Regions from separate parts of the Shewanella acanthi genome, predicted to be linked through region 2. Evidence: predicted binding sites of a transcription regulator. Region 2 holds the regulator's gene; each other region holds the start of a gene.
What was found. The regulator MetJ, encoded in region 2, represses methionine synthesis genes. The targets are predictions, from matches to a motif close to TAGACGTCTAGACGTCTA.

Region 1: metE (5-methyltetrahydropteroyltriglutamate--homocysteine S-methyltransferase) is a predicted target of MetJ. The motif match lies at 1,720-1,737, and genes of this name have one in related genera.
Region 3: serA (phosphoglycerate dehydrogenase) is a predicted target of MetJ. The motif match lies at 2,172-2,189, and genes of this name have one in related genera.

The regions. Positions count from the first base shown of each region.
Region 1 is NZ_CP080413.1:3,406,142-3,410,397, reverse strand. It holds gene K0H61_RS14610 (HDOD domain-containing protein) at 1-683, shown strand, start outside; gene K0H61_RS14605 (LysR family transcriptional regulator) at 742-1,647, opposite strand; gene metE (5-methyltetrahydropteroyltriglutamate--homocysteine S-methyltransferase) at 1,845-4,115, shown strand; gene K0H61_RS14595 (3-oxoacid CoA-transferase subunit B) at 4,239-4,256, opposite strand, start outside.
Region 2 is NZ_CP080413.1:3,575,425-3,579,680, forward strand. It holds gene K0H61_RS15280 (bifunctional aspartate kinase/homoserine dehydrogenase II) at 1-29, opposite strand, end outside; gene metB (cystathionine gamma-synthase) at 44-1,204, opposite strand; gene metJ (met regulon transcriptional regulator MetJ) at 1,407-1,721, shown strand; gene K0H61_RS15295 (sulfite exporter TauE/SafE family protein) at 1,872-2,609, shown strand; gene K0H61_RS15300 (pentapeptide repeat-containing protein) at 2,637-3,251, opposite strand; gene K0H61_RS15305 (hypothetical protein) at 3,630-3,809, opposite strand; gene K0H61_RS15310 (phosphoribosylaminoimidazolesuccinocarboxamide synthase) at 3,884-4,256, shown strand, end outside.
Region 3 is NZ_CP080413.1:3,346,776-3,351,031, reverse strand. It holds gene ygfZ (tRNA-modifying protein YgfZ) at 1-702, opposite strand, end outside; gene serA (phosphoglycerate dehydrogenase) at 853-2,082, opposite strand; gene K0H61_RS14410 (DUF2238 domain-containing protein) at 2,238-2,840, shown strand; gene K0H61_RS14405 (DUF4124 domain-containing protein) at 2,970-3,497, opposite strand; gene panC (pantoate--beta-alanine ligase) at 3,797-4,256, opposite strand, start outside.

The DNA.
Region 1 (4,256 bases), 170 kb from region 2:
TTGCGAATGAAGAGCAAGTGATTGGTCGCCGTGGGATCTTAATTCCACTCAAAAAGGCGATCCTCGCGGAGGGCGATATTCGTAATGTTATCGATATCGTATCGAGCGATCCGGCTCTTGCTGCTCACATGCTGATGCGTAGCAACTCGGCGCAAGCCTCTGGTGTGGTGAATCCCAAATCACGTTCTTTGAAGGATGCCTTGATCCGTTTAGGTCAAGTGAACATCTACCGCTATGCGTTTACTTTCTATTTAAGAGAGCGCTTGGATGAATTACCTCAACCCTATAAGAAGTTGGTTCAGGGATATTGGAAACTGACAGAAAATATTGCCACCGATGCGGTAGATAGCCTAATCGATATGCCGGATATCAAGGTGGATGCCGACGAGGTGCAAACCTTGGCACTGTTTAGCGTATTCGGTCAGATCATCGCGTTAACCGCCTTTGCCTACTTAAATGCCAGTTCGGAAGAATCCTTCCCCTTGAGCGTGATTAAAACCTTGATCGATAATCAGCAACAGACGCTGACGATTGAAGCCTTCGAAGCCTTAGATTTGGATCAGGATCTGCGTCAGGAATTTATGATAGCCCATAACCTGCGTCAGACCCGTAATGCCAATTCACCGGGATTAATCCTGCGCCGTGTATTGTCTAAACGTGGCATGCTGCTCAACCCGCTTTAAGTGTCTTATCCGCTTAAACGTAAAAAGCCTGCAATCGCAGGCTTTTTTGATCTTAAATTCAATTAGTTTTTTGCTGATAGGTTGCGCCTGAACTTGTGACCAATTGCAGCCATTTTTGCACCAGTGCCGAATTGGTACTGCCACGGCGATAGGCGCCAAAGAGTGGCCGTTTTAAGCCCTCCTGCCCGAGTTTTACCAAGCTCAGACTGAGACCATGTCCTTCATTAATTGACCAATTTGGTAGCGCAGCGATACCGTCTTTACAGGCGATACGCTGCAGTAACATCATGGTGAGGTCGCAGGTCTTTTGCTCGCCAGCTTCGACCCCTGCGGGCTCTAAAAAGTGACGATAGAGATCCAAGCGCTCAAGCGGCACTGGGTAGCTGATGATGGGTAACTGGGCTAATTGTTTAGGGGTAACATAGGCCTCATGTGCCAGTGGATGATCCTTGGCAACAACTAGTTTTACTTCAAAATCAAATAAGTGCTGATAGGCAAGCGAATGTCCAGGCACAGGATCCGAGGTCAACACTATATCCAGCTCACCCATTTCGAGGGCGTTAAGGGAGTCGAACAGGTGGCGGCTCGATAAATCCAACTCGGCTTCTGGGTAGAGCTGTTTGAATTTTTCCATCACCGGCATTAGCCAGCGAAAACAGCTGTGGCATTCAATGCCGACTCTGAGTTGATTAATTTCGTTATCTAGGCCGTTCTTTAAATCCGATTCGGTTTCAAACACTTTTGGCAAGATTTCCTCTGCCAAGTGCAGCAGGCGCGCACCCTCTTGAGTAAAAGAAAGCGGTTTACTCTTACGCACAAAAATTGGCGAATTAATGCGTTGCTCTAATTCTTTAATTTGATGGGAGAGCGCCGATTGAGTGACAAAGCGTTTCTTGGCCGCCCCTGCAAGGCTGCCACTTTCCTTTAGTGCCATTAAAGTTCGCAGGTGTCTTAATTCAATCATGACTACTCCAAGTGAAATTTGCTCATATTGCGCTTGAAATCAATTCGGTTGCTGATACAGAGACTATCACAATAAACTTCTAGACGTCCAGACGCCTATTGTCATTTTATCCAGATTTCATGCTGAAAAGTGGCGGGGTCATAGACGGGATAGAAATGAGCTGAATTATGTTGTTCTCAAATAAAGGAAGATGGAATATGCAATTAAATTGTCTGGGGTTTCCCCGTATCGGGCGTCGTCGTGAATTAAAATTTGCCTTAGAGAAATACTGGCGTGGGGAAAGCACACAGACGCAGTTGCTGGCACAGGCTGCAACTCTGCGTCAACGCCACTGGCAATGGCAGGCCGAGGCGGGTGTTGAGCAGGTGGTTGTGGGGGATTTTGCCTTTTACGATCAAGTGCTCACCCTCAGTGCAACCTTAAATGCTATTCCTGCGCGTCACCGTGGCGATGGTCCTATCGATCTCGATACCTTATTTCGCGTAGCCCGTGGCCGCGCGCCAACGGGGCAGGATGCTCCAGCCTCTGAAATGACAAAGTATTTCAATACTAACTACCACTACTTAGTACCTGAGTTGTCGGCGGGGCAGGTGTTTTCTATCGCCTATGAACAGCTCTTCGATGAAGTCGCAGAGGCGAAGGCATTAGGCTATCAACCAAAGCCTGCGCTACTTGGGCCAGTCAGCTACTTGTATTTAAGTAAAACCGTGGGTCAGGACTTCGATAAGCTGAGTTTATTACCAAATTTATTAAAGACTTATACTGACATTCTTGAGCGTTTCTCAGCCCTTGGTGTGACTTGGGTGCAGCTCGAAGAGCCCATTCTGGCATTGGAATTAACTAAAGAGTGGCAAGACGCCATCACCGATGCTTATGAGGCAGTTAAAACTGCCAAGGTGAAAATTTTACTCACCAGCTACTACGGCAGCATTGCCCATCATCAGGGCTTAGTCTCGCGATTACCCGTAGCTGGGTTACATCTCGATTTAGTAACGGCGCCAGAGCAACTTCCTTTATTTGCCAACGCCTTAGGGCAAGATCAAATTCTCTCGCTCGGGGTGGTAAACGGTCGAAATGTATGGGCGGCCGAAGTTGACGAGATTGCGCAACGGATTGGTGCTATCGCACGTGATTTAGGATCGCGCCTGTGGATTGGAACTTCTTGCTCACTACTGCATAGCCCTGTGGATTTGGATGCTGAAACAAAACTGGCTCCAGCGCTTAGACAGCAACTGGCCTTTGCTAAGCAAAAACTCGATGAGCTGGCGAAGGTGCGTTTATTGTTGCAGGATGGCGACTCTAAGGCGGCCATGGAGATTATTGCTCAATGCACCGCGCGCCGTGAAGCAAAAGCATTAGCGGCGGACAATAGGGTAATCGCAAGGGTTAAGGCGCTGACTCAGAACGATTATCAACGCCGCAGTGATTTTAGCGTTCGGCAAGCCGTGCAGCAGCGTAAGTATCGCCTGCCATTATTGCCAACGACTACCATAGGTTCTTTCCCACAAACGCCGGCAATTCGTGGGCTGCGTAGCCGCTGGCGCAAGGGTGAGCTTAACGATACGCAATATACAGAGCAATTACAGCAGGTTACCCGCGATACCATTAACTGCCAGCTTAAACTCGGCATCGATGTATTAGTGCACGGTGAAGCCGAGCGTAATGACATGGTGGAATACTTCGGTGAGAAACTCGAAGGTGTTGGTTTTACCCTACAGGGGTGGGTACAGAGTTATGGTTCCCGCTGCGTCAAACCACCGTTGATTTATGGTGATGTGAGTCGTCCAAAGGCGATGACTGTGGATTGGGCGGTGTTTGCACAGAGTCTCACGGATAAGCCCGTCAAGGGCATGTTAACAGGTCCAGTGACGATTCTGCATTGGTCCTTTGCCCGTGAAGATATTAGTCGAGATACCATTGCGACCCAATTGGCACTGGCGATTCGTGATGAAGTGGTGGATTTACAGAATGCAGGGATTGGCATTATTCAAATCGATGAGCCCGCATTTCGTGAAGGTCTGCCGCTTAAGCAAAGCGACTGGCAAGCTTACTTAGACTGGGCGGTGAAAGCCTTTAAGCTGAGTGCGGCCGGCGTTGTGGATGAAACCCAAATTCATACCCATATGTGTTACAGCGAGTTTAACGACACTATCGCGGCCATTGCCGCAATGGATGCCGACGTGATTACCATCGAAACCTCGCGTTCTCGGATGGAGCTGCTCAATGCCTTTGAGGATTTTGCATATCCAAATGAAATCGGCCCTGGGGTTTACGATATCCATTCCCCGAATATCCCGACGGTGGCCGCTATGGTGCAGTTAATCGAGAAGGCGGCGCAGAAAATTCCTCCAAGACAGCTTTGGGTCAATCCCGACTGCGGTTTAAAGACCCGCACTTGGGCCGAGGTGGAGCCCGCCTTAAAAAACATGGTTGAGGCTAGCCGTGAGCTGCGTCGTCGGTTGGCTTAAATAACAGAGGTTAGCGCTGAGTTTGCTCTCCAAGCAAAGTGGCAGTAGCGAAGCTCAGTTTTTAAGCTACGGGTGACATAAAAAAGGGATACCTAGGTATCCCATTTTCACTGTTGATAATGTTTAGCTAAACACCATCTC
Region 2 (4,256 bases):
CCAAATTTATGTAAGTGACAACGTACCATCTTGTAATCCTCTACTAACATGCCGCTACGGCGGCCAATCCTGCTTGAATATCTGCAACTAGGTCGTCGGCATCTTCAATCCCAACCGACAGACGCAATAAGGTGTCTTTGATGCCTGCCTCAAAACGCGCCTGTGGTTCCATCGCTCTATGGGTCATAGTTGCAGGCACCGCCACCAAGCTTTCAACGCCCCCTAAACTCTCTGCCACGCAAAACAAACTTAAGGCATCTAAGAAGGCAACCACTTCGGCTTCACCGCCCTTTAACTCGAAACTCAGCATAGCGCCAAAGCCCTTCTGCTGCTTAGCGGCAATGGCATGACCTGGATGGTCGGCAAGGCCGGGGTAGTATACTTTGCTCACTACTGGACTGTTGCTTAACACCTCAACGATTCGCTGGGCGTTAGCTTGATGTTCACGGATACGCACAGCCAAAGTGCGAAGGCCGCGCAGGGTTTGATAACTATCGAATGCCGAGCCTGTTAAACCTAGGGTATTTGACCACCAGTGCAGGGTCTCGCCAATCTGGGGATCCTTTGCAATCACAGCGCCGCCAACCACATCGCTGTGACCATTAATGTATTTCGTGGTCGAGTGAATAACGATATCGGCACCGAGCAATAGCGGTTGCTGCAAAATCGGCGACAGGAATGTGTTATCGACCACCACTAATGCGCCAATGGCATGGCTCGCCTTAGCGATGGCTTCAATATCGACCACCCGCAGCAGTGGGTTCGATGGGGTTTCAATCCACACCATCTTAGGTTGCGCCGCAATGGCTTGCTCTAGCGCTTTGCTGTCGGTTTGATCAACCACCAGTAATTTGAACTGACCTTTCTTGGCAAGGTTAGTAAATAAACGGTAGGAACCGCCGTAACAATCGTGGGGCACAACTAATAAATCGTTCGGGCCTAATAAGCTCGTCACTAAGGTAATCGCCGCCATGCCAGTGCAAGTCACCACACCGGTGGCGCCCTTCTCTAACTTAGCTAAGGCTTCCCCTAAAATATTACGCGTTGGGTTACCCGAACGGCTGTAATCGAATTCGCGGGGATTTTTATGACCGTCGAAGGAGTAATTAGTCGACAGATAGATTGGCGGAACAACGGCACCATATTGCGTATCGCTTTCGATACCCTGACGCACGGCCACTGTGGCTAATTGACGCTCGGTCATAGGGAACTCCTAAGTTCAAAGAGATGTCTGGACGTCTAAATGTACCTAAGGCCAACCCCAGCGTCAATAGGCGTTAAGACGTTTAGACGTCTAAACATAAAGAAATCTGATTGCAATCATCCAGAAATAGTAGCAATAATTTGACTGTTAACTGTAAGGGGTTAAAATCTGCCCCGAATTTAGCGTTATAACAGGTGAGTCAATGACTGAATGGAATGGGGAATACATCAGCCCCTATGCTGAACACGGCAAGAAGAATGAACAAGTAAAAAAAATTACTGTGTCTATTCCGCTTAAGGTACTGAAAGTACTAACGGATGAGCGTACCCGTCGTCAGGTGAACAATTTACGCCACGCGACGAACAGCGAGCTACTGTGTGAAGCGTTTTTACATGCCTACACTGGTCAGCCTCTGCCTAATGACGCCGATCTATCTAAGGACAGCCCCGATAGCATTCCTGCCGAAGCCAAGCGCTTAATGGATGAGATGGGTATTGAATGGGAAGACATGGAATAACGGCGTGTAGCCTTAATCCTGCTGTTTTCACATTTATCCAACGGATTAGCTCAACGCTACGCGTCTGGATTGGTTGGATATCATAGGGATCGTTTGCCAGTGTTGAAACTGGCTGAAGTAACGGTCCCTTTTTCTTGACTTGGATCCCTAATGTTTGCCGTGATTGATCCCCAGACGCTTGTACTTGCTTCTGTTATCGTCTTTTTTGGCGCCCTGACCCAAAGCCTAATCGGGTTTGGCCTCGCCGTGGTCGCAAGTCCACTGCTGTATATTGTCGACCCCGAACTGGTTCCAGCGCCTGTGATTGCCATGGGGTTTTCAATCGCGCTACTCACCCTGCTGCGTGAGCGTGGTCATCTAGAATTCAACGGTTTGCAATATGCACTGCTTGGCCGTGTGCCCGGCGGCTTAATTGGCGCCAGCCTGCTGTTGTTTGCACCGCAGCCGATTCTTGGCCTTGCCATCGCCCTGATTGTGGCCATTGCCGTGGTATTTAGCCTGTATAAATTTACTCTTCCAGTGAATAAGGCGACGCTCTTCGGTGCTGGTGTGGTCTCGGGGATTTTCGGTAATATTGCCGCCATTGGTGGACCGCCGATGGCGATTCTCTTAGCGGGTAAAGATGCCTCTAAATTTCGTGCGGCGTTGTCGGCCTTCTTTATTTTCAGCTCGGCTATCGCGCTGGCGATTCTGGGGGTAACGGGGTTACTGGAACTTAAACACCTTTGGCTATCGCTCATGCTGCTGCCTTCAGTGTTATTTGGTTATGTGGTCGCGGGTAAACTGGTTAACCGCGTCGATAAGCAAAAGACCAAGATAGGAACGCTGATCCTTTGCTCCATCAGCGCCATAGTATTAACGGTTAAGTCAATTTTCGCACTGATTTAGGGTCTAGAATCAGACCCGCACTCAAGCTTAAACCAATTCTATATCGAGACCATTCAGTAAGCGGATGGCTTCTTCACGGCTAAACTTAGCGCCTTTGATTTTATTGCTGAAAATATCGATATCGTAGTCGGTCGCGTCGGTAAAATCCGCATCAATTAACTCAGTGCGGCCAAACAGGCTGTGGCCAAAATCGGTGCCACTGAAATCGGCGCGGTGAAAGCGGCCGTCGCGAAAATCCACATCTTGGGCGCGGCAGCTTTGCATCACCATTTCATCGAGTTTAAGCCCCATAAAGGAACTGTCGCTCACAATACTCGCCCTGAAAATCAGCGGCGAAGCAAAGGTTAATGGTGGCCAACTGGCGCGAGTCCAATCTATGCCCACCAGCTTACATTCATCAAATTCCACCCCGCTGAACTGACTTAAGGACAGCTCGAGCAGGCTCAGGTTGCAACCGATAAAACGACAATCGCTGAACTTACATTTACGCCACTGCGCCGCGCTGAAGTTACAGTCGTGAAATTCGCACTCTTCGAACTCCAATCCATGCCACTGCATATCGGTTTCGTTAAGGTTGCTAAATTGCTGGGCATAAAAATGGCTGCCCTGTTTGGCGGCCATTTGCATGATGGACGGCTGCATGGTTGACGATTGTTGCACCCATAACTCCTTATTTGAGAACCCTTGAAGCCCCATTTGACTGAGCTAATCTCAATGCCTGCTATCGAAGGCATCAGTGTTAATACCCAAAGGGTAACATTGCCTATATTTGCCTGAACAGTACCCTCCCTCTTTGCCGGGATTTTATCCCGCAATCTTAGCTAAGCTCCACAGAGTGCAAATAAGCATACAAATAGCCGTGGTAAATTTTGTCAATCTAGGTAGAATGTCGCTACTTTTTCGCGGCAGGCTAGAACAAGGTTCTCTCGGAATAATGGTTAGTATTTTCGAGCAATATGGTACGGGACACTCCCGTTTTATTAGACCACTTCTATTGTGGTGCCTACCTTGTTCTGCGTTTTATTCCCAAGCTTCATCCCCCCGTTCTTTGCTCCACTTTTTGCTATCAGGCTCGCCCGAGAAAACCGCTTTTGCTCCACCCGCTTTCGATAAAACATCATTCACCAATACCTTTTTATCAATATCATCCAAGCTATTGGCAAATAATAAAAAAGTGGCAATAACGCAAACATTCAACATAAGAATGGCCTTATCGCACACTTGTACTTATAACAACCTTATCCCTACACATTTAATCCAAAGGAATACTCGTCATGAGTCTTGCTGATTCCGTATTAGCCGTAAACAACGACTTACCCATCCGCACTAACAGCCCTGTTCACAGCGGTAAAGTGCGTAGCGTTTACTGGCTAACCGATGCCGACAGCCGCCGCTTAATCCAAACTAAGGGCTACAACGTGCCAGAAGATACGCCGCTTGCGATCATGGTGATCAGCGATCGTATTTCAGCCTTCGATTGTATCTTCCACGGTGAAGGCGGACTCAAGGGCATTCCAGGCAAAGGCGCGGCACTCAATGCCATTTCTAATCATTGGTTTAAGCTATTTGCCGAAAACGGTTTAGCCGACAGCCACATTTTAGATATCCCGCATCCCTTCGTTTGGATCGTGCAAAAAGCCCGTCCAA
Region 3 (4,256 bases), 230 kb from region 2:
GCCACGGTATTTCATCCGAGCAACGGTTTCTTGGCCCATATAACAGCCCTTGTTAAAGCTAATGCCATTCACTGCCTGAAGGTTGCACATTTGCGGCACATATTGATTGGCGTGGGATGCCGCGAGGTTAGGATAGCCTGCGAGGATTTCGATTGCTTGCCAAGCGCTGGCATCAAATACTGACTCGACGCTAGCGGCGATATCAGCCGCAGTCTCTGGGGTTAATGCCAAAATATAGCGCTCAGCATCCTTAATAATGGTTCCTTGTTCAGTGACAGTGAGCTCTAGGGTGATAGCGCCAAAACGGGCCTCCACAAAGGCCTTTGCCTCATCTCCCGCAACCCCTAACAGCACTAATTCGTCGGAAGCATTGGTAAGAGTCGCTTTGCTAAACACGGCGTATTTTTGTAACTGTGGCAAGTCGATGGCAACGGTATCCCTTGGCATCAGCATAAACAGCGCATCGTCAATGGCAAAGGTGCGGAAACTGGCAATCATCTTACCCTTAGGATCGCAGTGTGCGCCCCAGCGCCATTGATCCTTCGCTAAGGAGACGATGTCGGTAGTGACCTGACCGTGGATAAAAGTGCGACCCTGTTCGCCGACAATTTTGATAAGGCCTAGGTGGCTGAGGTTGGCGATCATCAGAGGAGGTAAAGAAGCGTCTAGCGCCCAAGTTGGGGTAGAAACTGAAATAGTCATAGCCAGATCCTGAAAATGAATACGGTGCGAGTGGCTGATTGTAACGGAATTAAGCCTCGCTCAAAAGTACAAGCCGCTCAAAAGCATAAGGCGCCGTTATCTTTGTGGGATAGGGCGCCTTATAAAGCCTAATCGGTGGAGGATTAATACTTAGAAGAGAACGCGGGTGCGTAATGTGCCTTCAATCGCTTTAAGCTCTACCAGAGCCTCTTCGGCCTGATGCGTATCAACTTCCATCACCACGTAACCAATATCTGCAGTGGTTTGCAGGTACTGTGCGGCAATGTTGATGCCTTTTTCAGAGAAGGCTTTGTTGATTTTGATGAGGATACCAGGGCGGTTTTGGTGGATGTGCAGTAGGCGAGAAGTGCCTTTGTGCATTGGCAGCGATACTTCTGGGAAGTTAACTGCAGATACCGTTGAACCGTTGTCTGAGTATTTCGCCAGCTTGCCTGCAACCTCGATACCGATGTTTTCCTGCGCTTCAGCTGTGCTACCACCTACGTGAGGTGTCAGAAGTACGTTGTCTAAACCACGTAATGGACTGATAAATTCATCATCGTTTGATTGTGGCTCGACAGGGAATACGTCGATAGCGGCACCTGCAAGGTGGCGCTCTTTGATGGCGACCGTTAACGCATCGATATCTACCACAGTACCCCGTGAGGCGTTAATAAAGATACTGCCCTTGCGCATGGCGGCAAATTCGGCGGTACTGATCATGTCCTTGGTTTGTGCCGTTTCTGGGACGTGCAAGCTGATGACATCGGCCATACCTAATAACTGCTCTAGCGAATGGATTTGCTGGGCATTACCCAGTGGCAGTTTGTCTTCGATATCAAAGAACACCACACGCATACCTAAGGTTTCAGCCAGAATACCGAGCTGAGTTCCAATATGACCGTAGCCAATCACGCCTAAGGTTTTACCACGGACTTCGTAGCTGCCTGCAGCTGTCTTCATCCAGCCACCACGGTGAGCAATGGCGTTACGTTCAGGGATACCACGCATTAGCATGATGATCTCACCTAATACCAGCTCAGCCACGCTGCGGGTATTAGAGAATGGGGCGTTAAATACTGGGATACCGAGAGATTCGGCAGTTGCTAAGTCCACTTGGTTTGTTCCGATACAGAAACAACCAATTGCAATCAGTTTTTCAGCGCGCTTTAGCACGTCGGCTGTGAGTTGGGTACGGGAACGGATGCCAACAAAATGCGCATCTTTGATGGCTTCAAGCAGGGCTTCATCGCCAAGGGAGGCTTTGTGATATTCAATATTAGAATATCCAGCACGTTCAAATACATCTACCGCAGATTGGTGGACGCCTTCCAACAACAGGATCTTGATCTTATCCTTGTCAAGCGAGTGTTTCGCCATGATTGGGTACCCTCTAATTAATTGAAATGGTTCTTGTATGCTATGCTGACAGCCTTCAGCCAACAAAGTAGCACTTTTTTATCGCACTGTGGAGGGCTAGATGGCTAAAGTTAATATTCTAGATTTAGAACAATATCTCATAAGAGTGATAAACAATGAATAATAAACTCGTTTGGACTGCTATCTACTTCTCTGTTTTAGCATGGTCAGCTATCAATCCTGCGGATCCTTTTACTTGGTGGCTCGAAGCGCTCCCCGCATTAATCGCTCTGCCAATCCTATTCTTCACTCGAAAAGGCTTTCCGCTCACCCCATTAGCCTATGGTTTAGTACTAGTACATTGCGCTGTATTGTTTGTTGGCGCCCACTATACCTATGCCGAAGTCCCCTTGTTTGACACTCTTGCCCAATGGATGGGTAGCGAGCGCAATAACTACGATAAAGTAGGTCATTTTACTCAAGGCTTTGTGCCAGTGATGCTGGCTCGTGAAGTGATGCTTCGACATCAAGCCGTTAAAGCCGGTGGCTGGTGTGCCTTTCTATCGACTTGTTTTGCATTAGCACTGAGTGCCTTTTACGAGTTAATCGAATGGTGGGTGGCAGTGGCAACTGGGGATGATGCCGAAGCGTTTTTAGGCACCCAAGGGTATGTTTGGGATACCCAATCGGATATGTTTTTAGCCCTGATAGGTGCTGTGGTTGCTCTGATTAGCTTGTCTCGCTTGCAGGATAAACAAATCGCAAACTTATCAAACTAAGTAGCCCCGCCCTCTTTTGAGCTACTTGCGATTATGCTGGCAATTTTTAGGGAAGTGGGGGAAAGCTAAGGAACGCGCAGATGTGTTCCTTAGATTAAGCCAAATAAGCACGGGCGAGTCGGGTCTATACTAGTTAGGCTTTGATTCGTCAGCTTCGGGCGGCGTCTCAGCAAGGATCTGAGTCTTACGATCGCTTAAATGCTTGATTGAACTGTCGTTACTTAAGGTCAGTTCATTGAAACGACCGTTAATATCTTGAACCGCTTCGATGTACTCAGGATCGTCCTTGCCCTTATTTTGCCAGTAGCGTTTGCGCTCCAGCTTTTGAATTTCACTCTCCCGTAAAATCTCGAAGTAGTTATTCTCTTGCTTGAGACGATAAATCTCACTATCGAGCAGCTTAACTAACTTTTCCTTGGAAATGGTTTGTTGTTTGTTTAGAAGTGCTTGGAATGGGTCTTCAGGAATATTGCGCTTGTCGGAATCGGTTTCTCTGGTGATCCCCAATTGGTATTCAATCTTGTGTTGGCTAAAGTCTTGGGGGCAGGCGGTTTGGCTAAACACAATTTTATCCTGCTTTTGACATTTATAGACAGTATTGGCCTGCGCAATCACAGGGAAAAGCAGCCAGCATAGAGTCGATATCAGTCGAGCCATTTTTATAAGTCCTTTTAAGCCTGCAAAATGGGTAATGATGGCGCTTAGGTGGAGCAACGCTCTACGGAGCAAGGATGCAATCCAGTAAGTATAAGCCTAAGTTGTTTGATTCACTGTGAATTCCAGTGAATTTAGGTGCGCTAATATGACTTAAATTTATATGAAATGCCAGTAATTTGACGTTTGAAGCTTGTTTGTCGTACGGTTTGAGTCGTTTGATTATAAAAGAGAAAATATAGACTTTGGGTAATATCTTAAGCATAAAAAAGGAGCCGAAGCTCCTTTTTATGTCAATCTAATCAGCGATCGAACCGTAAATTATCGATAAGCCGAGCCTTACCTAAATAGGCTGCGGCCAAGATGACTAGTGCACTATCGCTCTCTGATGCCTTGGCTAAGGTAAAAGCATGGCGCACTTCAAGGTAATCGGGTGTAAAGCCTGCAGCGATGATATGGTGCTCGGCGTTTTGAGTGACTAGCTCAATACTCTCGCCGCGTTTAATGCCTGTAGCCATTGCATCAATCGCTTGCTTCAGCGCAGGAGCTGCGGCTTTTTCTTCAGCAGTCAAGTAACCGTTACGTGAGCTCATGGCAAGGCCTGTTGCTTCACGAATGGTATCGATACCAATGATTTCAATAGGCAAAGATAGGTCTTCAACCATAGTGCGGATCACGAGCAATTGCTGATAATCCTTATTGCCGAAGAAGGCGACATCGGGCTGCACGATATTAAAGAGTTTACATACAACGGTTGCAACA